DNA from 3 places in the Caballeronia sp. ATUFL_M2_KS44 genome. Region 1 is predicted to be linked to each of the others. Evidence: predicted binding sites of a transcription regulator. Region 1 holds the regulator's gene; each other region holds the start of a gene.
The links. Region 1 encodes FliA, which starts transcription of late flagellar genes. Its sites were predicted from a motif close to CTAAAGTTTNNNNNNNNNNNGCCGNTA; they were not measured.
Positions count from the first base shown of each region.

Region 2: the regulator FliA is predicted to act here: its motif matches at 1,530-1,556, upstream of motA (flagellar motor stator protein MotA).
Region 3: the regulator FliA is predicted to act here: its motif matches at 4,119-4,145, upstream of motA (flagellar motor stator protein MotA).

Region 1 is NZ_JALQEA010000028.1:193,875-201,266, forward strand. It holds gene NCR39_RS13520 (oxidoreductase) at 1-199, opposite strand, end outside; gene NCR39_RS13525 (UvrD-helicase domain-containing protein) at 430-2,517, shown strand; gene NCR39_RS13530 (c-type cytochrome) at 2,583-3,488, opposite strand; tRNA gene NCR39_RS13535 (tRNA-Arg) at 3,774-3,849, shown strand; gene NCR39_RS13540 (RNA polymerase sigma factor FliA) at 3,991-4,722, opposite strand; gene NCR39_RS13545 (MinD/ParA family ATP-binding protein) at 4,743-5,660, opposite strand; gene flhF (flagellar biosynthesis GTPase FlhF) at 5,653-7,386, opposite strand.
Region 2 is NZ_JALQEA010000039.1:461,692-469,083, forward strand. It holds gene motB (flagellar motor protein MotB) at 1-530, opposite strand, end outside; gene motA (flagellar motor stator protein MotA) at 561-1,430, opposite strand; partial or broken gene NCR39_RS17510 (helix-turn-helix domain-containing protein) at 1,659-2,491, shown strand; gene NCR39_RS17515 (hypothetical protein) at 2,601-2,873, shown strand; gene NCR39_RS17520 (hypothetical protein) at 2,949-3,116, opposite strand; gene NCR39_RS17525 (MFS transporter) at 3,277-4,578, opposite strand; gene NCR39_RS17530 (response regulator transcription factor) at 5,080-5,823, shown strand; gene NCR39_RS17535 (AraC family transcriptional regulator) at 6,099-6,845, shown strand; gene NCR39_RS17540 (response regulator) at 7,223-7,392, shown strand, end outside.
Region 3 is NZ_JALQEA010000006.1:96,532-103,923, forward strand. It holds gene NCR39_RS00465 (Cof-type HAD-IIB family hydrolase) at 1-328, shown strand, start outside; gene NCR39_RS00470 (hypothetical protein) at 377-661, opposite strand; gene aqpZ (aquaporin Z) at 976-1,704, opposite strand; gene NCR39_RS00480 (glycosyltransferase family 4 protein) at 1,935-2,999, opposite strand; gene flhD (flagellar transcriptional regulator FlhD) at 3,713-4,015, shown strand; gene motA (flagellar motor stator protein MotA) at 4,202-5,062, shown strand; gene motB (flagellar motor protein MotB) at 5,070-6,032, shown strand; gene NCR39_RS00500 (response regulator) at 6,108-6,494, shown strand; gene cheA (chemotaxis protein CheA) at 6,576-7,392, shown strand, end outside.

The DNA of each region.
Region 1 (7,392 bases):
ACGCGATGTCGTCGATGGCGAGCAGCGCATCGAAGTCGGCGACGATTTGCGCATCCGGATAGTCGGCCTGCGCGCGCTCGGCCTGGCTCGTCGCGATGGCCGCCACGCTCGCGCGTTCGCAATGCTCGATGACGGGCGCGTGGAACGTCGCGCCGGCAAGTCCATAGCCCATCAGGCCGACTTTCAGTGCTGAACTCATGTGGGCATCATCCTGTGGTGAATCGTGAATCGACTCGACATTGTGGCACGCGCCCGAAACGCCGCCACCATGAAACGAACGAGGGCCAAAACCCGCCGCGTTCTATCGTGTTAACATCGCGCTCTCGAATTCGCCGCGCGCGTGCATCGTCTCGTGCGCGGTCTCGCAGTCCATCAGCGGCGGTGTTTTTTACCGCTCGCCGCTCGCCTCACTCTCCAAAGTCCAGAACGATGTCCGCAGGTCTCAACGCCGCGCAAAGCGAAGCGGTGCGCTATCTCGATGGTCCCTGTCTCGTGCTCGCCGGCGCGGGCAGCGGCAAGACGCGCGTGATCACGCAGAAGATCGCGCATCTGATCGAAGGACGCGGCTTCGAGCCGAAGCACATCGCCGCGCTCACCTTCACGAACAAGGCCGCGCTCGAAATGCGCGAGCGCACCGCGAAGCTGCTCGAAGGCAAGACGCTCACCACGCCCGGCAAGGAAGGCCGCAAGGTGCCGGTCAACCAGTTGACCATCTGCACGTTCCACTCGCTCGGCGTGCAGATCATGCGGCAGGAAGCGGAGCACGTCGGCCTGAAACCGCAGTTCTCGATCATGGATTCCGACGACTGCTTCGGCATGGTTCAAGAGCAGCTCGGCACCACGGACAAGGGCTTGATCCGCAAGATCCAGTCGATCATCTCGCTGTGGAAGAACGCGATGGTCTCGCCCGATCAGGCGTCCGTGCTCGCGAGCAACGAGGACGAGCATCAGGCGGCGATCGTCTATCGCAGCTACGCCGCGACGCTGCATGCGTATCAGGCGCTCGATTTCGACGATCTCATCCTGCGTCCCGCGCAACTTTTCGCCGAGAACGAGCAGGTGCGTGAGAAGTGGCAGAACCGCCTGCGCTATCTGCTGATCGACGAATATCAGGACACCAACGCCTGCCAGTATGAATTGCTGAAGCTGCTGGCCGGCCCGCGCGCCGCGTTCACGGCCGTGGGCGACGACGATCAGGCCATCTACGGCTGGCGCGGCGCGACGCTCGAAAATCTCGCGCAGTTGAGCAAGGACTTTCCGAAGCTGCACGTCATCAAGCTGGAGCAGAACTATCGCTCGACGGTGCGCATTCTGACGGCGGCGAACAACGTCATCGCGAACAATCCGAAGCTCTTCGAGAAGAAGCTGTGGTCCGAGCACGGCATGGGCGACACGATCACCGTCACCGGCTGCAACGACGAAGAGCACGAAGCCGAATCCGTCGTGTTCCGGCTGTCGGCGCACAAGTTCGAGCGGCGCGCAGCGTTTCGCGACTACGCCATTCTGTATCGCGGGAATTTTCAGGCGCGCATTTTCGAGCAGGTGCTGCGGCGCGAGCGCATTCCGTATGTGCTGTCGGGCGGGCAGTCGTTTTTCGATCGCGCGGAGATCAAGGACATCATTTCGTACTTGCGGCTGATCGCGAATCCCGACGACGATCCCGCGTTCATCCGCGCGATCACGACGCCCCGGCGCGGCGTCGGCAACACGACGCTCGAAGCGCTCGGCGCGTTCGCGGGCGCGGCGAAGGTGTCGCTGTTCGAAGCGGTGTTCATGGGCGGCATCGAGGCGCGGCTGTCGGCGCGTCAGGTCGAACCGCTGCGCACGTTCTGCGAGTGGATTCGCCGCCTGTCCGACCGCGCCGCGCGCGATCCGGCGACCACCGTGCTCGACGACATGATGGAAGCCATCCATTACGAAGCCTATCTCTACGATGCCTTCGACGAGCGGCAGGCTCAATCGAAATGGCAGAACGTGCTGGAGTTTTGCGAGTGGCTGAAGCGCAAGGGCACGAAGCCGGAGGCGTCGCCCGAAACGGAACAGACCGGCTACGACACCGCCGACGGTCTCTCCGACGACGGCAAGAATCTGCTCGGCCTGATCCAGACCGTCGCGCTGATGTCGATGCTCGAAGGCAAGGACGAAGATCCCGACGCGGTGCGGCTTTCGACGGTGCATGCGTCGAAGGGGCTGGAGTATCCGCACGTGTTTCTGGTGGGCGTGGAGGAAGGCATCATGCCGCATCGGGGGAATTCGGACGATGACAGTCCCGTCGACGATGCGCGCATCGAGGAAGAGCGCCGGCTGATGTACGTGGCGATCACGCGGGCGCAGCGCAGTCTGCATCTGAACTGGTGCAAGAAGCGCAAGCGCGCGCGGGAGACGGTGGTGTGCGAGCCGTCGCGCTTCATCCCCGAAATGCTGCTCGACGATGCGCCGCCGCCGACCGCGGAAGAAGCGCCGCTGTCGCCGAAAGACCGGATGGCGATGCTGAAGGCGATGCTGCAAAAGGGCTGATCGACGCCCGAAAAAAACCCTGCGACGCGTGATGCGTGCGCAGGGTTTTTTCTATCGCCGCGACGTTACTTCGACGCGTTCACCATGTAATCGACGGCGGCTTTCACGTCGGCGTCCGGCGCATTCGATCCGCCTTTCGGCGGCATCGCGCCCTTGCCGTGCAGCGCGTAGTTGTAGACGGTATCCATCGAATCCTTGAGGCGCGGCGCCCAGGCGGCTTTATCGCCGAACTTCGGTGCGTTCAGCACGCCCGCCGCGTGACACGCCTGGCAGACCTGTTCGTAGAGCGCCTTGCCCGCTTGCGATGCATCCGCGCTTTGCGCGCCCGCAGCCGGAGCCGATGCCGTCTGCGGCACGGACGCCAGCGCGGCGACGGCGGCAGCGGCCTGCGCGTTTTCGGTGGCGCCCGAAGCAGCCGCCGGAGCCGATGCCGATCCTGGAGCCGACGCGCCCGTCGATGCCGCCGCGCCCGATGCCGGTTGCGCCGGCTCCGCGAACTTGCCGCCGCCGTTGTTCGCCATGTAGACGACGGCGCGCGCGATTTCGAAGTCGCTGTAATCGTCGGGGCTGGTGCCGCCGCGCGGGGGCATCGCGCCCTTGCCGTTGAGCGCGTTGTGCAGCAGCGTGTCGTAGCCTTCGCCGATGCGCGGGGCCCACGCGCCGGAATCGCCGAATTTGGGTGCGCCGGCTGTGCCTGTCGCGTGACAGGTGGAGCAGACGGCCTTGAACACTTCCTCGCCGGTTTTGTAGACGCGGGGCGCGTTGGCGTCGCGGATATCGACCTTCGCGGCGGGCGCGATGCGCTCGACGACGGAAGCGTCGATGTTGGTGCCGGCGCCGGTGCGCGTCGAGGAATCGACGTAGACGGCCAGCAGAATGATGATGGCGACCGGGATGCCGAACCCCGCGATCACCGCCGCGATGAGTTGGCCGGGCGTTCTGATCGGGGCTCCGTGGGGGGCTTCGCTCATGCTTGTCTCGTCTCCCGTTTTTTGATTGAGTCGGTTCAGACAGCGTGACGGCTACGGCTTTGCCCTTTGCGTCGCCAAGGGCACGGTCGATTATAGACGGAACGTTTAACGGAAGGCGCAGGGGCGGCGAGGCGTGTAGCGGGCGTTTACCCGCATTTTCGCCGATGCCGCGCGGCCCGCCGAACCCTGCGCGATGGACGGATCTGCGGAAAACAGGTATTCTCTCGGATTCGCATGGGTCTTGCTGTCGCCTTTCGGCACCTGCAAGCAAGGCCTTCCGCCGATGCGCCCGTAGCTCAATGGATAGAGTACTGCCCTCCGAAGGCAGGGGTTGCTGGTTCGATCCCAGCCGGGCGCGCCATCTTTGTCGTGCAACAGCCGACGCGCTGACCACCAGTTGCCAACAACCCGAGCGTAAACCTGCATCGCTCGTAAACCAACAGCGGCCGAGTCACCCAAGACCCCAGCCGCCGCGCCAAGCCACGAAACCTGAGCTAAAAGCTCAAGCCTCCACGCCCGTCCACTCCTGCTCCCGCAACTTCGCCCGCAGCCGCGCCACCGCCTGGCTATGCAGCTGGCACACGCGCGACTCGCTCACTTCCATCACCGCGCCGATTTCCCGCAGATTCAGCCCGCGCTCGTAATAGAGGCTCATCAGCAGCTTCTCCCGCTCCGGCAAGCGATCGATCGCCTCGATCAGCGCGCCGCGCAAGCTATCGTCGAGCAACGCCGACAGCGGGTCCGACCGATCCACGCAGTATCGATCCAGAAACGGCTCGTCATCCGCCGAACGATCGAAGTCTTCGTAATAGATCAACTGGCTGCCGTGCAAGTCCTGCAGCATCGACTGGTACTCGTCGAGCGGCAACTGCATGTGCTCGGCGATCTCCATCTCGCTCGCCGACCGGCCGAGGCTCTGCTCGACCTTGTGCACCGCCGATTCCACCTCGCGCGACGTCTTGCGCATGCTGCGCGGCAGCCAGTCGTTCGCACGCAGTTCGTCGAGCATCGCGCCGCGAATCCGCTGGCTCGCGTACGTTTCGAACTGCGCGCCCTGATCTTCCTTGTAACGGCTCGCCGCATCCATCAGGCCGATCATGCCGGCCTGAATCAGATCGTCGAGATCCACGCTCGCCGGCATCTTGGCGACGAGTTGCAACCCCAGTCGACGCACGAGCGGCGCATAGCGCGTCAGCACGTCGGATTGCGAGAGTTTGCCTTGGGCGTTGTACATCTGGGTCACCTTTGTCTTGATCACATCGACGCCGTACTGCTCAATGCATGGCCGGAAAACGCCGGCGCTCTGCGCACCGTTTCCCGCCCGCCCTTGTCAGACTCGCCAACCAAAAACCGCGCATCGTCTCCGGCTTCCGCGTCGCGCGCACCAGGCGCGGCCCGCATCGGCCAGTGCAGAAGCTCCGCCGCGATCTGGCGGTAATCGCGTGCCGCAGCCGTAGCCGGAAACGCTTCCACCGCCGAGCGCGAGAGCTCCCTCGCCCGAGCGACGCGCGCATCCTCGGACACATATCCCGCCTGCACGAGCGACACAGCCAGATACCGGCTCGCCACACCCGACAGGTTCTCGAACGCGACCGCCGCATCGGCCGGGTTCTGCACATGATTCATCAGCACGCGGAACTGGCCGATCGCATGCGCGTAATGCAGACGCTTCATGCACGCGTACGCCTCGGTGATCGCCGCCGCGGCCACGCGCGTCACGATCAGAAAGTCATGCGCCTGCGCCGCGAGCGACGACAACGCGCCATGCCGATCCAGCTGCGCATCGATCAGCACGATGTCCGCCGGGCCGTCGAGCAGCGCGCGACACTGCGCGGCATCGTGGCTCACGCGTTCGTCGCGGGGCGCGGCGATCAGCGAAAAGCCGAGCGGCGTGCGCGTCACCACGTCCTGCGGCGCTTGCCGTCCGGACATCACCGCGGCGAGCGCCTGCGAATCCGAAAGCCCCGCCATGCGCGTCACCGATGCGCTGTTCTGCCGCTCGTCGATGACGAGCACATCCTTGCCATGCACGGCGAGCGCCGCGCCGAGATTCACCACCGCCGACGTGCAGCCGATGCCCGCCGGTCCGCCCGCGACCGCCACCACGCGCGAACCTGCACGCGTGAGAAGCCGTCTCAGGCCTTCAGCCTGGTCGAGCACGAGCTTATCCAAAGCGAACCTCATGAAGTTCGGCCGTCGCGCGCGCGGACAATGCGGAGAGCAGTGCCGGCACTTCCTCGTCCTGCGGCACGAACGGCGAGCCGTCGCGCGGAATGCAGAACGCACTCTTGATCAGAAAACGCTTGGTCGCGACGTACAGGTTCTCCGGCACCTTCTGTCCGGTCGATACGTAATGCACCGGCAGCTTGTAGCGGATGACCGTGTCGAGCACGCCGCCGAGATTCGTCGCTTCGTCGAGCTTGGTCAGAATGCAGCCGGCGAGCGGCGGCTGATCGACCGCGCTCTTGTACGCCTGCACGACTTCGTTGAGCGTGTCGCCGTGGCTCGTCGCGTTGAGCAGCAGAATGCGCTGCACCGGATGACCCGCGCCGCACAGCATCGAAATCTGGTCGGAGACCATGCGATCGCGCTGGCTCATGCCGATCGTGTCGATCAGCACGATGTGTTTGTTGCGCAGTTCGGAGAGCGCGAGTTGCAGGTCCGCCGCGTCCTTCACCGCATGCACCGAGACGCCGAGAATCTTGCCGAAGATGCGCAGTTGCTCGTGCGCGCCGATCCGGTAGCTGTCCGTCGTCAGAAGCGCGACCTTGCTCGCGCCGAAGCGCATCACGCAGCGCGCGGCGAGCTTCGCGGTGGTCGTCGTCTTGCCGACGCCCGTCGGGCCCATCAGCGCGAACACGCCGCCGCGTTCCATCAGCGCGTCTTCGCTCGCCATCACCGGCAAATTCGATTCGAGCACCTGCTGCACCCATTCCATCGCGTGCTCGGCGCTTTGCATTTCCGGCATGTTGTCGATGACCATGCGCACGAGTTGCGCCGAAAAGCCGGCGGCGAAAAGACGCTTGGTCAGCACGGCGTCGCTCGGCGTGCGGCGCTGGCGGTCGCTCCAGAGCAGACCCGAGAAGTGTTCTTCCATCATGGCGCGCATCGACGAAAGCTCGTTCATCACGGTTTCGTTGACGACCTGCTCCATGCGCGCACGGATCGCTTCCGTGACGACAGCCGCCGCGTTCGCGGGCAAGCCATCGAACGCACCTTCCGCCGATACAGCCGGCACGTTCACCGCCGGCGATGCGTCCACTTGCGGCGCGCTCGCGTTGATCTTCTGCGCGGCGCGGCGTGCGGCGACCTGCGCGGCTTCGCGCGCCCACTCGGGCGTGTCGATCTTCGCCGGCGCGGGCTGGCGCTGGGCGTGGATCGCGGGTTCGGGCTTGTCGATGGCCGGTGCTTTCGGCGCGACGGGCACGCCGAGACCGCGCGCAATCGCCGACGATGCCGACAGCGGCCGGCTCGACGGCGTCGCGGCCTGTTCGGCGATGCGTCGCGCATGCTCGATCAGCCACGGATTCGAATCGGCCATCGTGCGCGATGCGTCATCGGCGGGCGATTCGTCGTCGGCGTCGGTATTCGCGCCGAACACGGACGAGAACACATCGCCGCTTGCATACGGATTCGACGCGGCCGGCTTGGCCGCAGCGGCCGCCGCCTGCGCGAGCGCGGCGCGCGGCGTGGCGCTTGCAAACGGCGCGGGTGCCGATGCGGCCTGCTCCGCTGCGGGCGAAATGGACGCGATATCGCTGTCCGCGACGCCCATGATTTCAACGGAACCGTCGTCGAGGGTACGGTTCGACAACACGATTGCATCGGGGCCGAGCGCTTCCCGAACCTGTCGCAGTGCGTCGCGGCTGTTCGCGCCAATGAATTTACGAATGTTCAAACTTGC
Region 2 (7,392 bases), on a different contig from region 1:
CGCTTGAGCGAATCGACGATCTCGATACGCAAGCCTTCGCTCGTGATCGCAATGCGGATCTGGTCCTTGAACGCACGCAGCGCAGGCGTGTTCTCGATGAGCGCGGTCAGCTTCTGCTTCAACTGCTGCAAGCGTTGCAGGTCTTCTGCCGCGACGGACGCGCGCGCCACCGAAGGCGGCACGGGCTGCGTCTGGCTCTTGCTGGCTTCGCCCGGACGCGAGCTCGACAAGTCCTTGCCGCCGCCGTTGATGATGCTCGTATGCGACGACGCGCCGCCTTCGTTGCCGAAGAGCGCGGAGAGCGGCGTGTTGAAGTATTGCTCGATGCCTTCCTTGTCGTACTTCGACGTGGAGCCGAGCAGCCACATCAGAAGGAAGAAGGCCATCATCGCGGTGACGAAGTCGGCGTAGGCGATCTTCCATGCACCGCCATGATGCCCGCCGTGGCCGCCGCCTTTCTTCTTGCGGCGCACGACGACGGTGGGCGCGAGCACCGATTGCAACGGGTCGCGTGAAGGTCTTTCAGCCATGAGCGCTATTCCTTTCGATCAACGCGTTCGTCAGGCCGACTTCGGCATCTTGGTGGCGCGCACGGCGTCGTCGAGTTCCTGGAAGCTCGGACGATCCGCGGTGAACAGCACCTTGCGGCCGAATTCGACGGCCACGGTCGGCGCATAACCGTTCATCGACGCGAGCAGCACCGACTTCACGCACTGGAACGGCTTGGCTTCGGCCGCGCCCTTCGCGTTGAGCAGGTCCGCGAGCGGTCCGATGAAGCCATATGCGAGCAGAATGCCGAGGAACGTGCCGACGAGCGCGCCCGCGATCATCTCGCCGAGCACGGCGGGCGCGGCGCCCACGGAACCCATCGTATGCACGACGCCCATCACCGCCGCGACGATGCCGAATGCGGGCAGGCCATCGGCCATCTTCTGAATCGCGTTGGCCGCGACGGAGCTTTCCGCGTGATGCGTTTCGAGCTCTTCGTCCATCAGGTCCTGCAATTCCAGCGCATTCACGTTGCCCGCGGACATCATGCGCAGATAATCGACGATGAAGTCGAGCAGGTGATGATCGGCCATCACGTGTTCGTACTTCTGAAAGAGCGGGCTGGCTTCGGGCGCATCGACATCGGCTTCGAGCGCCATCATTCCTTCCTTGCGCGCCTTTTGCAGCAGCTCATAGAGCAGCGCGATCAGCGAGAGATATTTCTCTTTGGTATAGCCGCCACCCTTGAACACCTTGGGCAGCGCCTGAAGCGTTTTCTTGAGCGTGGCAGTCGGGTTCGATACGACGAATGCGCCGATCGCCGCGCCGAAGATACACAGCAATTCGAACGGCTGAACGAGCGCGGCAAGGTGGCCCCCGACGCCGATGAAACTCCCGATCACCGAGCCGATGACCAGAACCCATCCAATAACGACAAACATGATTTCTCCGCAAATGTCCGGGCTAGGCGAGCCGTGCGCGCTCGATCGACGAATCACGCACGGCTCGCCAAGCATTGTCTGCAATGATGCTGGGCTTTTTAACGGCGCGGTACACGGGAAGATTTAGGGGCGTTTGCGCAAACATTTCGAAGGGCTTTATGACGCGGTAAATGTTACGTGGCGCATGACGCGTGAGGTAATGGATGACACGTGCGCGCTTCATCTAATATCGGCGCATGGACACACTCTTTGAGCCCACGACGCGGCCCGCGCCCGCCACCGTCGGCACGCTGCTGCGCGAATGGCGTCAGCGCAGGCGCATGAGCCAGCTCGATCTCGCGGGCATCGCGGATGTATCGACGCGGCATTTGAGCTTCGTCGAATCGGGGAGGTCGATGCCGAGCCGCGACATGCTCATTCGCCTGGCCGAGCAACTCGACGTCCCGCTGCGCGAGCGCAACACGCTCTTCTTGGCGGCGGGTTACGCGCCGCTGTATCGCGAACGCGCGCTCGCCGATCCGCAACTCGATGCAGCGCGCCGCGCCGTCGATCTCGTGCTGAAAGGACACGAGCCGTATCCCGCGCTGGCCGTCGACCGGCACTGGACGATGATCGCCGCGAATGCCGCGCTCGGGCCGCTGGTCGCGTCGGCGGATGCGTCGCTGCTCGCGCCGCCGGTGAACGTGCTGCGGCTGTCGATGCATCCGCTGGGACTCGCGAGCGTTATCGAGAATTGGCACGAATGGCGCGCGCATCTGCTCGCGCGCGTGCGGCGTCAGGTCGAAGTGTCGGGCGATGCGACGCTCGCCGCGCTCATGAAGGAACTCGAGGCTTATCCCGCGCCGCCGCATGCCGCGAACGAGCGGCACGGCGAGCCGGATGCGGTCATCGTGCCGCTGCGTTTGCGCACGGCACGTGGCGTGCTTTCGTTCTTCAGCACGACGACCGTGTTCGGCACGCCCGTGGACATCACGTTGTCGGAACTGGCGATCGAAGCCTTCTTTCCCGCCGACGACGCCACCGCTGCCGCATTGCGCGAACTCGCCGACGCGCGCCGTTGACGGTCACCCTTACAAAAAGGAACCCGCCGACGCCGCGCGGATCAATAATAGAAACGTTGCGCGCTCGCGCGCTTGACGACATTTGTCCAACCAACGCGGAAAAGCAGCCATGATTCAAACATTCGAACAGGTGATCGGCGGTGAGCGCATGCAGTTCTGCGCCAGCATCGCGGAAGGCGGCGGGCCGCAACGCGTCATCATCAGCCGCGCGGATTCGGCGGAGTCGCTCGTGATCGTCGAGGCCGACGGCATCATCGGCGCGATCAAGGCGGAAGTGGAAGCGCCCGACACGTTCGTCGCGGACGCGGTGCGCAAGGCGCAGCAGGAAGCGCTGATCGAACGCGCGCTGGAAACAGGCACGGTGCAGACGACGAGCCTGTAACGCGCGTCGTTGCTCGAATAATGCCCGCGCGGTTTCGGACCGCGCGGGCATTGCTTTTTACGCGTGCCGCGTGACTTACATGCGCGGCTCGCCGTTGTGCGGATCGGCGGGGATCATCGGCGTGGCGGAATCGGGGCCGTCGGGCATGTCGGGATCGTCGGGATTCGGCGGGGCGTCGGGATCGAGCAGCTTGTCGGGATCCGGCTCGATGTTTTCTTCCGGTGAGCGAGGCATGGTGGACATGATGGCGTGTTCTCCGGGGAAAGGAACGAAGGCGGGGACGAAGGCGCGCGTTCACGCGCTCGGCCGTAGCGCGTGCAACGGGCGTTCCCGGTGCCTGCATGCCTAAAAAAATGGCGCGCTCCGAACCGCGAGCGCGCCATCGATTGTTCAGCCGCGAGACTTATCGCGCAGCCGGCGCTTCCTTGATGAAGAGCGACGTCAGCGCGCCCACGACGCACAACGCGCCGACGTACAGCGCAGGCGCCATCGGGCTCGACTTCATCATCAGCGAGACGACGATCGGCGTGAGTCCACCGAACACCGCATACGCGACGTTGTACGAGAACGAAATGCCCGAGAAGCGCACGGCGGGCGGGAAGGACTTGACCATCACGAACGGAATCGCGCCGATCACGCCGACGGTGAAGCCCGTGAACGCGTACCACGGCAGCAGCACGGAGGCGTCGATTGCGACCTGCTTGAAGAGCGCGTAGTACGACACGGCCAGCATGATGCCGCCGACAAAAATGGTCTTGCCCGCGCCGATGCGCCCCGCGATCGCGCCCGCCAGCACGCAGCCGATGGTCAGGCAAAGCGTCGCCGCGCAGTTCGCGACGAGCACGGTCGCCGGCGCGATGCCGAACTGCTTTTGCAGGAGCGTCGGCGTCATCAGGATCACGACGACGATCGCGGCGGACAGCATCCACGTCAGCAGCATCGACACGATCACGGCGCGGCCATGGTCGCGCAGCACGGCCTTCAGCGGAATCTCCGCCGCGAGCGACTTGCGCTTCTGCAACTCCGCGAACACCGGCGTTTCATGCAGCCAGCGGCGCAGATAGACCGAGCACAGCCCGAACACGCCGCCGAGCAGGAACGGCAGACGCCACGCGAAAGCGGCGACATCGGCGGGAACGAAGCTCTTGTTGATGGCCGTCGCGATCAGCGAGCCGAGCAGAATGCCCGCCGTGAGGCCGGCCGTCAGCGTGCCGCATGCATAGCCGATATGACGGCTCGGCACGTGCTCCGACACGAACACCCACGCGCCCGGCACTTCGCCGCCGACCGCCGCGCCCTGCATCACGCGAAACAGCAGCAACAGCACCGGCGCCATCATGCCGATGGACGCATACGTGGGCAGCCCGCCCATCAGGAGCGTCGGCACCGACATCAGCAGCACGGACAGCGTGAACATGCGCTTGCGGCCGAGCAGGTCGCCGAAGTGCGCCATGACGATGCCGCCCAGCGGCCGCGCAAGATAACCGGCGGCGAAGATGCCGAAGGTCTGCAATTGCCGCAGCCAGTCGGGAATCGAAGGCGGGAAAAATAGCTGGCCGATGACCGGCGCGAAGAACACGAAAATGATGAAGTCGTAGAACTCGAGCGCGCCGCCGAGCGCGGCGAGCGTGAGCGTCTTGTAATCGCCGCGCGTGAGCGAGCGGCCGGCGGCGTGCGACGCGCCGTCGAAAGGTGTTGCCTGCATCGAATGAGAACCCGTAATGAGAAAAGCCACGCGTGCCGTCAGCGACGCATGGAACGAGGCGATGCCCTGCGGGATGTCAGACGCGCCGGGTGAGCGCGAAACGGGAACGACTCGGGCGCGGATTCGAAGCCGGCACCCGCCAACCGCACTGCGCGTGACGACGGGCAGCCGCGGCGCATGCCTTCGCGGCGTCTCGGTAAAAACGGCGAAAGCGGGGTTTGGGCCATTGTGAGCCAAAGGCGGCATGTTACAGGATGTAAGTCTCCGCTACACGAACTTTCGCAATCGGACGATTGCGCGGTGGTGCCCGGGAGACGCACGCCGTGACAAGTGATGACATGCGTTGACAATTTCGGATCAATCCGATGGGAAAGGGATGCCCGGCTGACCAGAATGCGTGCCTGTATTCGGCGTCTCTTTTTGTAACGAGACGCCCGGGGAACGCCGCGGCAGCAGGGCGGCGTTCGGCCCATGTCCCTTAGACTCATCAGGCTTGACACTATGCGCGTCGCCGTTTTGCAAACCGACACAAGTTATCGAAACCTCATCAGCGACGTCGTCAAACGGCTCGGCCACACGGTCGTGACCTTTGGCGACGGTCTCATGCTCTCCAAAGCGCTTTCGCGCTCGACGGTCGATCTGCTGATTCTCGACTGGAATTCGTCCGGTCTCTGCGGTCTCGATCTTCTCAAATCCGTGCGTTCGAGCTTCGGCGAACGCGTTCCCGTCATGTTCGCCACGCCCGACGGCGCGGAGCACAACGTCGTGTGTGCGCTGACGGCGGGCGCGGACGACTACGTGGTGTACCCCATCCGCCCGGGCGAATTCGGCGCGCGCATCGAAGCGTTGCTGCGCCGCGCGTTCCCGGCCACGTCGAGCGCGTGCCTCGAAATCGGGCCGTATCGTTTCGATTCGCGCCAGCAGACCGTCACCGTGCGCGGCCGTCCGGTGCAACTGAGCGGCACGCAGTTCCGCCTCGCGCAGCTTTTCTTCTCGAACATCGGCCGCGTGCTGTCGCGCGATCACATCTTCGCGATGGTCTGGGGCCGCGAGTTCCGCGAAACCACGCGCACCATCGACAGTCACGTGTCGCGTCTGCGCCTCGCGCTGGAAATCGAGCCGGTGAACCACTTCCGCCTGCAGCCGGTGTACAAGAGCGGTTACCGGCTCCTGCATCTCTACGATGACAACGAGGATGCCGGCGACGACCGCGCGGAACCGGAGCGTGCGCGTATCGCCGCGTGAAGCGTCGAAGCCGAGCAGCACCATGAAAAATGCCGTCGCAGGACGGCATTTTTCATTTCTGGGCCAGGCCACGGTTCTCCATTCCACCGTCGCATGCCGAAGAATAGTGGGGACAGCGCCAATATTGACGCAATTCCAGCGCCCCTATAATCGTCGCGAAAATCACGCACACGACCAAACGCGAACGCTCGATGAGCACGCAGGGCCTTACTGCCGGACACGCTTCGCGCGATGCGCTGCACGCCGATGCGCCGACGCCTTCGTCGCTGAGCGACATGCTCTCGCACTTCGCGCTGCTCGCGCCGGTCTTCGATGCGATGCCGGATATCGTCTTCTTCGTGAAGGACCGCGACGCGCGCTACGCGATGGTCAACCGCACGCTCGCGCGTCGTTGCGGCCACAAGGACGACAAGACCGCGCTCATCGGCAAGACCGCCGAGGACGTGTTTCCGCGCCGCTTCGGGCGCATCTACACGGCGCAGGATCAGGCGATCATCGCGCAGGGCGTGCAACTCATCGATCAACTGGAACTGCATCTGTATCCCGGACGCGAGCCCGGCTGGTGCATGACCTGCAAGCAGCCGCTTCACGACGCGCAAGGGAAGATCGTCGGGCTCGCGGGCATTTCGCGCGACCTGCAGGCGGCCGAGGGAACGCATCCGGCATACAGCCGGCTCGCGGCGGTCGTGCAGCATATCCAGGAAAATTACGTGCAGCCGCTAAACATGCGCGATCTCGCGAAAATGGCGAACATGTCGATCGCGCAGCTCGAACGCTATTTTCACAAGGTCTTTCATTTGACGCCGCGACAGGTGCTGCTGAAAACGCGCCTCGATGCGGCAACGGCGCTGCTCGTCACGCACGACAAGGTGACGGACGTCGCCGCGCTGTGCGGCTACACCGATCACAGCGCGTTCACGCGTCAGTTCAAGGCGACGGTCGGCATCACGCCGACGGAGTATCGGGCGCTGTTGCAATCGCCGGCGACGCGTGCGGACGTTCCGAGCCTTGCAAACGTCTGACGTGCAAGAAGGGATGGACCATGCCGGAATTACACGGTCGTGCGCATTGGTGGTGCGGCCGGGGAAAAATCGGCCGGAATCGCGCGCCCCGTATGGCGCGGCATTCCGGCGAAAGGGCCGCTCGCCGGTCCGAAATTTGCTGTTGGGGGAATTGCTGGGATTACGGCGACCGGCCAATCGAGCTGGCGCCGCCCGGATACCGCGAGACGTTCCGCACCGGCGCACGCGCGGCAAAAAGATACGGTGCGTTCGGAATTCCCGCTGCGTTTTTCTGTCAACGGAAGCGCACCTAGCGCGACGCGAAGACAAGGACGAAGCGGCGAGCCGTGGAGACCGCGCGCGCGAGAATTCCGTTTTTGGCAGTTGAAAACAAAATCATGAACGAAGTAGCAAGACTGGGGCATGCGCGGATCGTACTCATCGAAGACGATCCCGAGAGCAGGGCGTCACTGCAGATGTTGCTGGAAGATGAAGGAGCCGAGGTCATCGCCGTGGCCGACGCCGAAGACGGCGTGGAAACCGCGATCCGCGTGCTCCCCGATGCAGT
Region 3 (7,392 bases), on a different contig from region 1:
AGAATTCGGCGATTCGCTGTACGTCACGTATTCGCTGCCGGACTGTCTGGAAGTGATGACGTCGGACGTTTCGAAGGGCCGCGCGCTGCGCTACGTGCTGGAGCGGCTGGATATGGACCCGGCGCAGTGCGTCGCGTTCGGCGACAACATGAACGACATCGACTTGCTGGAAACGGCCGGGCATCCGTTCATGATGAACAACGCGAATCCCGACCTCATGACGCGGCTGCCGAACGTGCCGCGCATCGGCAACAACTTCGAGGCGGGCGTCGCGCATCAACTGCGCAAGCTCTTCGATATCCGCGACGAGATCGCCTCGCCGCGGTAGTTCGTCACGAAGCGGCCGGGGCTGGCCGCTTCATTTCACGAGACGCACTCAACCGCGATGGCCCCAGTTGTTCGGGCGACCATGATCCCAGCCCGCGTGGTTCCAGCGTCCGTCGTCGTGGCGATAATCACCGCGCCAGCGCGGTTCCTCGTGACGCCAGACCGGCGAGCGATACATCGGCGCAGCGGGACGCGCATACACGGGCGCGGGAGCCGCATAAACCGGCGAGCCGAGCGAAACGCCCACGCGAAGATCGGTATGAGCCTGAGCCGCTCCGACCACGCCGATGACAAGACCGGTTGCAACGAGCATTTGAGTGGCGATGCGCTTCATTGTGTTTCTCCTGGAAGGCGACGTCGTGTGTCGCATGAGTCCAATGTAAGCGCCCGCTGTCTTACACGCTTCGACGACTTGTTACTGTGTGCAAGCCGTGCGTAAGGGCGATGCCAACGGCCACTTATCCGCCAAAGCCCTATGCAGCGGGGCTTTGCCGATGACGGCCGCCAAGCGCGGCGAAAATAATAAGCAGGCTGCGTAATCGCGCATTACATCTGTCGCGCGCTTTTAATACGGCGCGCGCAATCCGTCGCCGGAAAAAGCAAAACGGGCGCACGAGGCGCCCGTTTTTGTCGACTGCGTGCAGCGGCTTATCGCGTGACGGCGCCGACTCCGCGCGTCTGGGACTCGGAAGTCAGCAGCGGATACAGCACGCCCGCGCTGATCGCGCCCACGATCGGCGCAATCCAGAACAGCCACAACTGATCCAGCGCCCAGCCGCCGACGAAGAACGCCTGGCTCGTCGAGCGCGCCGGGTTCACCGACGTGTTCGTGACCGGAATCGAGATCAGGTGGATCAGCGTCAGGCACAGGCCGATGGCGATCGGCGCGAAGCCCTTCGGCGCGCGGTCGTCGGTGGCGCCGAGGATCACGAACAGGAAGAAGAACGTCATCACGACTTCGCAGACGAGCGCGGCGAACATCGTGTATTGACCCGGCGAGTGGTCGCCGAAGCCGTTCGCCGCGAAGCCGCTCGCGACGAGATCGAAGCCGGGCGCGCCCGTCGCGATCAGCTTCAGCACGAACGCGCCGAGCGTCGCGCCGATCACCTGCGCGACGATGTACGGCGCGAGATCGCGCACGGGAAAGCGCCCCGCGACCGCGAGGCCGATGCTCACCGCCGGGTTCAGATGGCAGCCGGAGACGTGGCCGATGGCGTAAGCCATGGTGAGCACGGTGAGGCCGAAGGCGATCGAAACGCCCACCAGCCCGATGCCGACGTGAGGAAAGGCTGCTGCCAGAACGGCGCTTCCGCAACCGCCCAGCACCAGCCAGAAAGTACCGAAAATTTCAGCGCCGAGACGCTTCGACAATTGCATGATCCTGCCTCGTGAAAAGATGATCGACCATTGATTTGACGCAAGAAACCGGAGCGTTTCCGCGCAGCGCAGTTTAAGCGCGGCTCATTAGGTGAACTGTCAAAATTGGTCGATGGTCGCGCGTTTCACGGGCGGCGCAGGAAGGTTCGGATTTGTCTGTGTCGGCTGTCCGGAAAAGAAAAATGCCGCCTGACGAGGCGGCATTTCGGGGGCAAAGCAGGGCGAAGCGTTTAGCCGATCGCAACCTGACGCAAGACCGGGCGTTTCGCGGCCTGGAGCATCGCGGTGTAGGTATCGACATAGTTCTGCGCCATGGTCTTCGCGCTGAAGCGGCGTTCGAACTGCGCGCGGATTTCCGTGCGCGACAGCTCGTCGATCCGATGCAGCGCGCCCACCGCGCCCTGCACGTCCTCGCAGATGAAGCCGGTCACGCCGTGATCGATGACTTCCGGCACCGAACCGCGATTGAACGCGATCACCGGCGTTCCGCACGCCATCGCTTCGATCATCACGAGGCCGAACGGCTCGTTCCAGTCGATCGGGAACAGCAGCGCCTTCGCGCCCGACAGGAACTCCGGCTTCTGCACCTCGTTGATTTCGCCGATGAATTCGACGTGCGCCTGCGACAGCAGCGGCTCGATCGTCGACTTGAAATAGTCCTGATCGGCCTTGTCGACCTTGGCCGCGATCTTGAGCGGCAGGCCGCTTTGCGCCGCGATCTTGATGGCCAGGTCCGCGCGCTTTTCCGGGCAAATTCGGCCGAGGAACGCGAGATATTCCGGCTTCTTGTGCGGCTGCGGCGTGAGCAGGTCGTCCGGCAGGCCGTGATAGACCGTGTTCAGCCAGTTCGCCTGCGGCAGCGGGCCGCGCTGATTGTCCGAAATCGAGATGACGTTCGCCTTCGTGAAGGTATCGAAGATCGGCTGCAGTTCGGGCAGATCGAGACGGCCGTGCAGCGTGGTCACGAACGGCGTGTCGAGCTGCGAAAACAGCGGGAACGGCATGTAGTCGAGGTGAAAGTGCAGCACGTCGAACTCGTGCGCGCGGCGGCGAACCGTTTCGAGCAGCAACATGTGCGGCGCGAGCGCATCGCGGATGGTCGGGTCGAGGCGCAGCGCGCGCGGCCACGCGGCTTCGAGCGTCGCCTTGGTTTGCGAATCGCCGCTTGCGAACAAGGTCACATCGTGGCCGAGATCGACGAGCGCATCCGTCAGATAAGACACCACGCGCTCAGTGCCGCCGTAGAACTTCGGGGGAACTGCTTCGTGCAACGGTGCAATTTGTGCGATTCGCATAACGTGGTTCTCCAGTGTGGGCCGCGATCGGCGGTTTGCGCCTCTGGCCCTTGCAGAGCAGTGCCGGAGCGGCGCTTCTAACGTGACTCCGGGCCATGCAAAGCTTTCGTGTGGACATGCGGTGAAGCCGGTCGAACAGTCGACGCATGCCTTTCGGACGGGCGGCCGGCGCGAAGCGAGTGTGTTGCTTCAGGCTGCCCAGAATCGGTTCCGGCTCTCGACCGGGTTATCCCTTACGTTCATTATCGGGATCGAGAGCGGCATTTCACGTCATTTTTCAATCGCTTAACCTTGTTACAGCGCGAAACACCGACTGTTACGAAGTCAAAAATTGCACCGTTCGCGGCACCGGGAACGCAGATTGACCGCGCGACGCGAGCGGCGAGGCGTTCTTCAGCACGTATCGTTCCCGGTCCGCCGGCCTAAAGTCCGGGCGATTCCCGCCGATAAAGCCTTTGCCGACGCGCAATCAATTCGTGTCGTGTACGAATTTTTCCTACACGATTCCGGGCGAAATTCCGTCGGCGAGTCGGTGTGTCCGTCCGATAGGCGCGCGAGCCGCGCCGGGCGACAATCGGGCCGACACATTATGCGGGGCCGGATTCGCCGGTTTTTTTTGGCGCATTCGAGCAAACGTTTCCCGCGCGGCCTGACCAGCCACGAATCGACTCGGGGGAAAGATGACGGCCACGAAATTCGGCGATAGCGCACGCATGAGCGCAGCCACCGGCGCGCTCGCGGAAATTCGCGAGGTGAATTTGTCGTATTTGCTGCTCGCGCAAGCGATGCTTCGCGAGGACCGCGACACGGCGATGTCCCGGCTCGGCCTGTCCGAGCACGTCGCCGATGTCGTCGCGTCGCTCACGCCGGTGCAGGCGGTGAAAGTGGCGTCGTCGAGCCATCTGCTGTGCCGCTTCCGGTTCGACGACCACGCGATCCTTTCATCGCTCGCGGACAAGGGCAAGCGCGCCGCGCTCGCGCAGGCCGCCGACGCGGCTGTCGCGCAGATCGGCTAAAGCTGCGCCAAGCGGCTGCGATTTCTTCAGACGCGGCGTCCGTCCGCGTCCCAGGCGGTTCCGCGCCGCGCCATTGCGCCGCACGCGCGGCGGCCTCCCGCCCTCAAAGTTTTCCTCCCCCATGCCGTAAACATCCTTAACCGCGCGCTCACGCCGGTCATCCGCATCAATTTCGAGGACTCGCCCGTGCTGATTTTCGTTGGAACGCTCGTGACATTGCTGTCCGTTTTCGGCGGTTACGCGCTCGAAGGCGGCCACCTTGGCGCGCTCGTGCAGCCGGTCGAAATTCTGATGATCGCGGGCGCGGGCATCGGCGCGTTCATCCTCGGCAACGGCATCAAGACGATCAAGGCGACGCTGCTCGTCATTCCCACGCTGTTCAAAGGCTCCAAGTACAACAAGGACGTGTACATGGAACTGATGGGCCTGCTCTACGTTTTGCTCGCGAAAGCGCGCAAGGAAGGCACGCTCACGCTCGAAGCCGACATCGACGATCCGAACAAAAGCCCGATCTTCAGCCAGTATCCGAAGCTTCTCGCGGACCATCACATCGTCGAATTCCTCACAGACTATCTGCGCCTGATGGTCGGCGGCAACATGAACGCGTTCGAAATCGAAAGCCTGATGGACGAAGAGATCGAGACGCATCACGTCGAAGGCGAAGCGCCCGCGCAGGCGCTGCACAAGGTCGGCGACGCGATGCCCGCGTTCGGCATCGTCGCGGCGGTGATGGGCGTCGTGCATACGATGGCGTCCGCCGACCAGCCGCCCGCGATTCTCGGCGAGATGATCGCGCAGGCGCTCGTCGGCACGTTCCTCGGCATTCTCATTTCGTACGGCTTCATCGGGCCGCTCGCGAACATCGCGGAGCAGCGCGTCGCCGAGCAGACGAAGATGTTCCAGTGCATCAAGGTGACGATCCTCGCGAGCCTCAACGGTTACGCGCCCGCCATCGCCGTCGAATTCGGCCGCAAGGTGCTGTTCTCGACGGAGCGTCCGTCGTTCTCCGAACTCGAAGAGCACGTGCGCCGCGTGAAGGCGAAGTGACGGCATCATGAGCGAAAAAGACCGTCCGATCTTCATCAAGCGTGTTGTCGGCAAGGGTGCGAAAGGGCATCACGGCGGCGCGTGGAAGCTCGCCTACGCGGACTTCATGACCGCGATGATGGCGTTCTTCCTGCTGATGTGGCTGCTTTCGTCGACGTCGCCGGTGCAGCGGCGCGGCATCGCGGAGTATTTCAACATGCCGCTCAAGGCGGCGATGGTCGGCGGAAAAACCGTCGGCATGGATTCGAGCATCATCACGGGCGGCGGGCGCGATATTTCCAGCCCCGAGCCGGGCACCATGCGCATGAGCGACCGCACGCCGCGCACCGAACCCGACGACGAAGCGCTCAAGCAGGCCACCACCGAACTCGAACGCCGCGAACAGGTGCGGCTGCACGACCTGCAAGTGAAGCTGATGGCGGCGATCGAGGCGAACCCGACGTTGCAGCAGTTCAAGCAGCAGATTCGCATCGAATCGACGCAACAGGGCTTGCGCATCGAAATCGTCGATACACAAAAGCGCCCGATGTTCGCGCTCTCCAGCGACACCGTGCAGCCGTACATGCGCGACATCCTGCGCGAAATCGGCCGCACGCTGAACGACGTGCCGAACCGCATCGTCGTGCAGGGACACACCGACGCCGTGAAATACGCGGGCGGCGAGAAAGGCTATAGCAACTGGGAACTGTCGGCGGATCGCGCGAACGCGTCGCGGCGCGAACTGGTCGCGGGCGGCATGGACGAAGCGAAGGTGCTGCGCGTGCTCGGCCTCGCGTCGACACAGAACCTCAATCGCAAAGACCCGCTCGATCCCGAGAACCGGCGCATCAGCGTCATCGTGCTGAACCACAAGTCCGAAGCGGCCATGCTGCGCGACGACGGCGCGCCCGGCGCGGTGTTCGACAACGCGCCCGCGGATGCATCGACCGCGCCGGAAGCCGGCTCGCTCCTCAAAAAGCTCGCGCATTAAGCGAAATAGCTTCCAAAAACGCTCAAGACTGCGCACGTTTTGGCCGTCATCACGGCAAGACCGCGAGAGACACACATGATCAAGAACATTCTGGCAATCGACGATTCCGCCGCCATGCGGCAAATCCTCTCCGCCACGCTGACGACAGCGGGCTACGAGGTGACCGTGGCGTCGGACGGCGACGAAGGACTCGAATGGGCGCTCGCCGAGCGCTTCGATCTCGTGCTCACGGACCATCACATGCCGAAGAAGAGCGGGCTCGATCTGATCGTCGAATTGCGCGCGAATCCCGCGTACAAGGCGACGCCGATCCTCGTGCTCACGACCGAAGACGGCGAGCCGTTCAAGGACGCGGCGCGGACGGCGGGCGCGACGGGCTGGATCGAGAAACCGCTCGATCCGGACCTGCTGACGGAAGTGGTCGCGGCGATCGCGGAAGCGCAGGAACAAGAGCAGCACTGAAGCGGCAAAAGGCAGCGAAGAGCGGCAAAAAAGCGGCGGCGCAAAACAGAACACACACAGCATTCTCGCGGTGAACCAAGCATGACACTCGACATTACCCAGTTCTATCAAACCTTCTTCGACGAAGCCGATGAACTGCTCGCGCAGATGGAGCAACTGCTGCTCGTTCTGGATATCGCGAATCCCGATCCCGAGGACCTCGCGGCGATCTTCCGCGCGGCGCACTCGATCAAGGGCGGCGCGGCGACGTTCGGCTTCACGGCGCTCACCGAAACGACGCACATCCTCGAATCGCTGCTGGACCGCGCACGCAACAACGAACTCGTTTTGCGCCGCGACATGATCGACACGTTCCTCGCGACGAAAGACGTGCTCTCCGACCAGCTCGCCGCGTATCGCGCGAGCGCGGAGCCGGATGCAGCCGCCGCCGCCGCGATCTGCGCGAAGCTCGAACGGCTGAAGAACGAAGACGCGGGCGAAGCGGCCGAACCGGCGCCGGTACAAGCACAAGCACAAACGCAAGCGCAATTGCAAACCGCGCCGGCCTACGAAGGCCCGAACGCGCCGCCCGCGCACGTGCTCACGCAGGCGCTCGAAGCCATTGAAGACGATGGCAACTGGGACGGCGCTTTCGAGATCGCCGACGGCGCGAGCGAAGCCGCGAACGCAACGAACGCAGGAACCGCAGCCAGCGCACCGGCGGCGGAAGTTGGACCCCACCTGAAAATTACGCTACGGGGGGTGGGCGAGAAGGACCTGGCGACTTTGACCGAGGAGCTGGGGAACCTGGGCAGCATCGTCGGAGAAAAGAAGACGGACGCCGAACTCGTGCTTTGGCTCGATTCGGACGTCAGCGCCGACGACATCGTGGCTGTGTGCTGCTTCGTGATCGATGAAT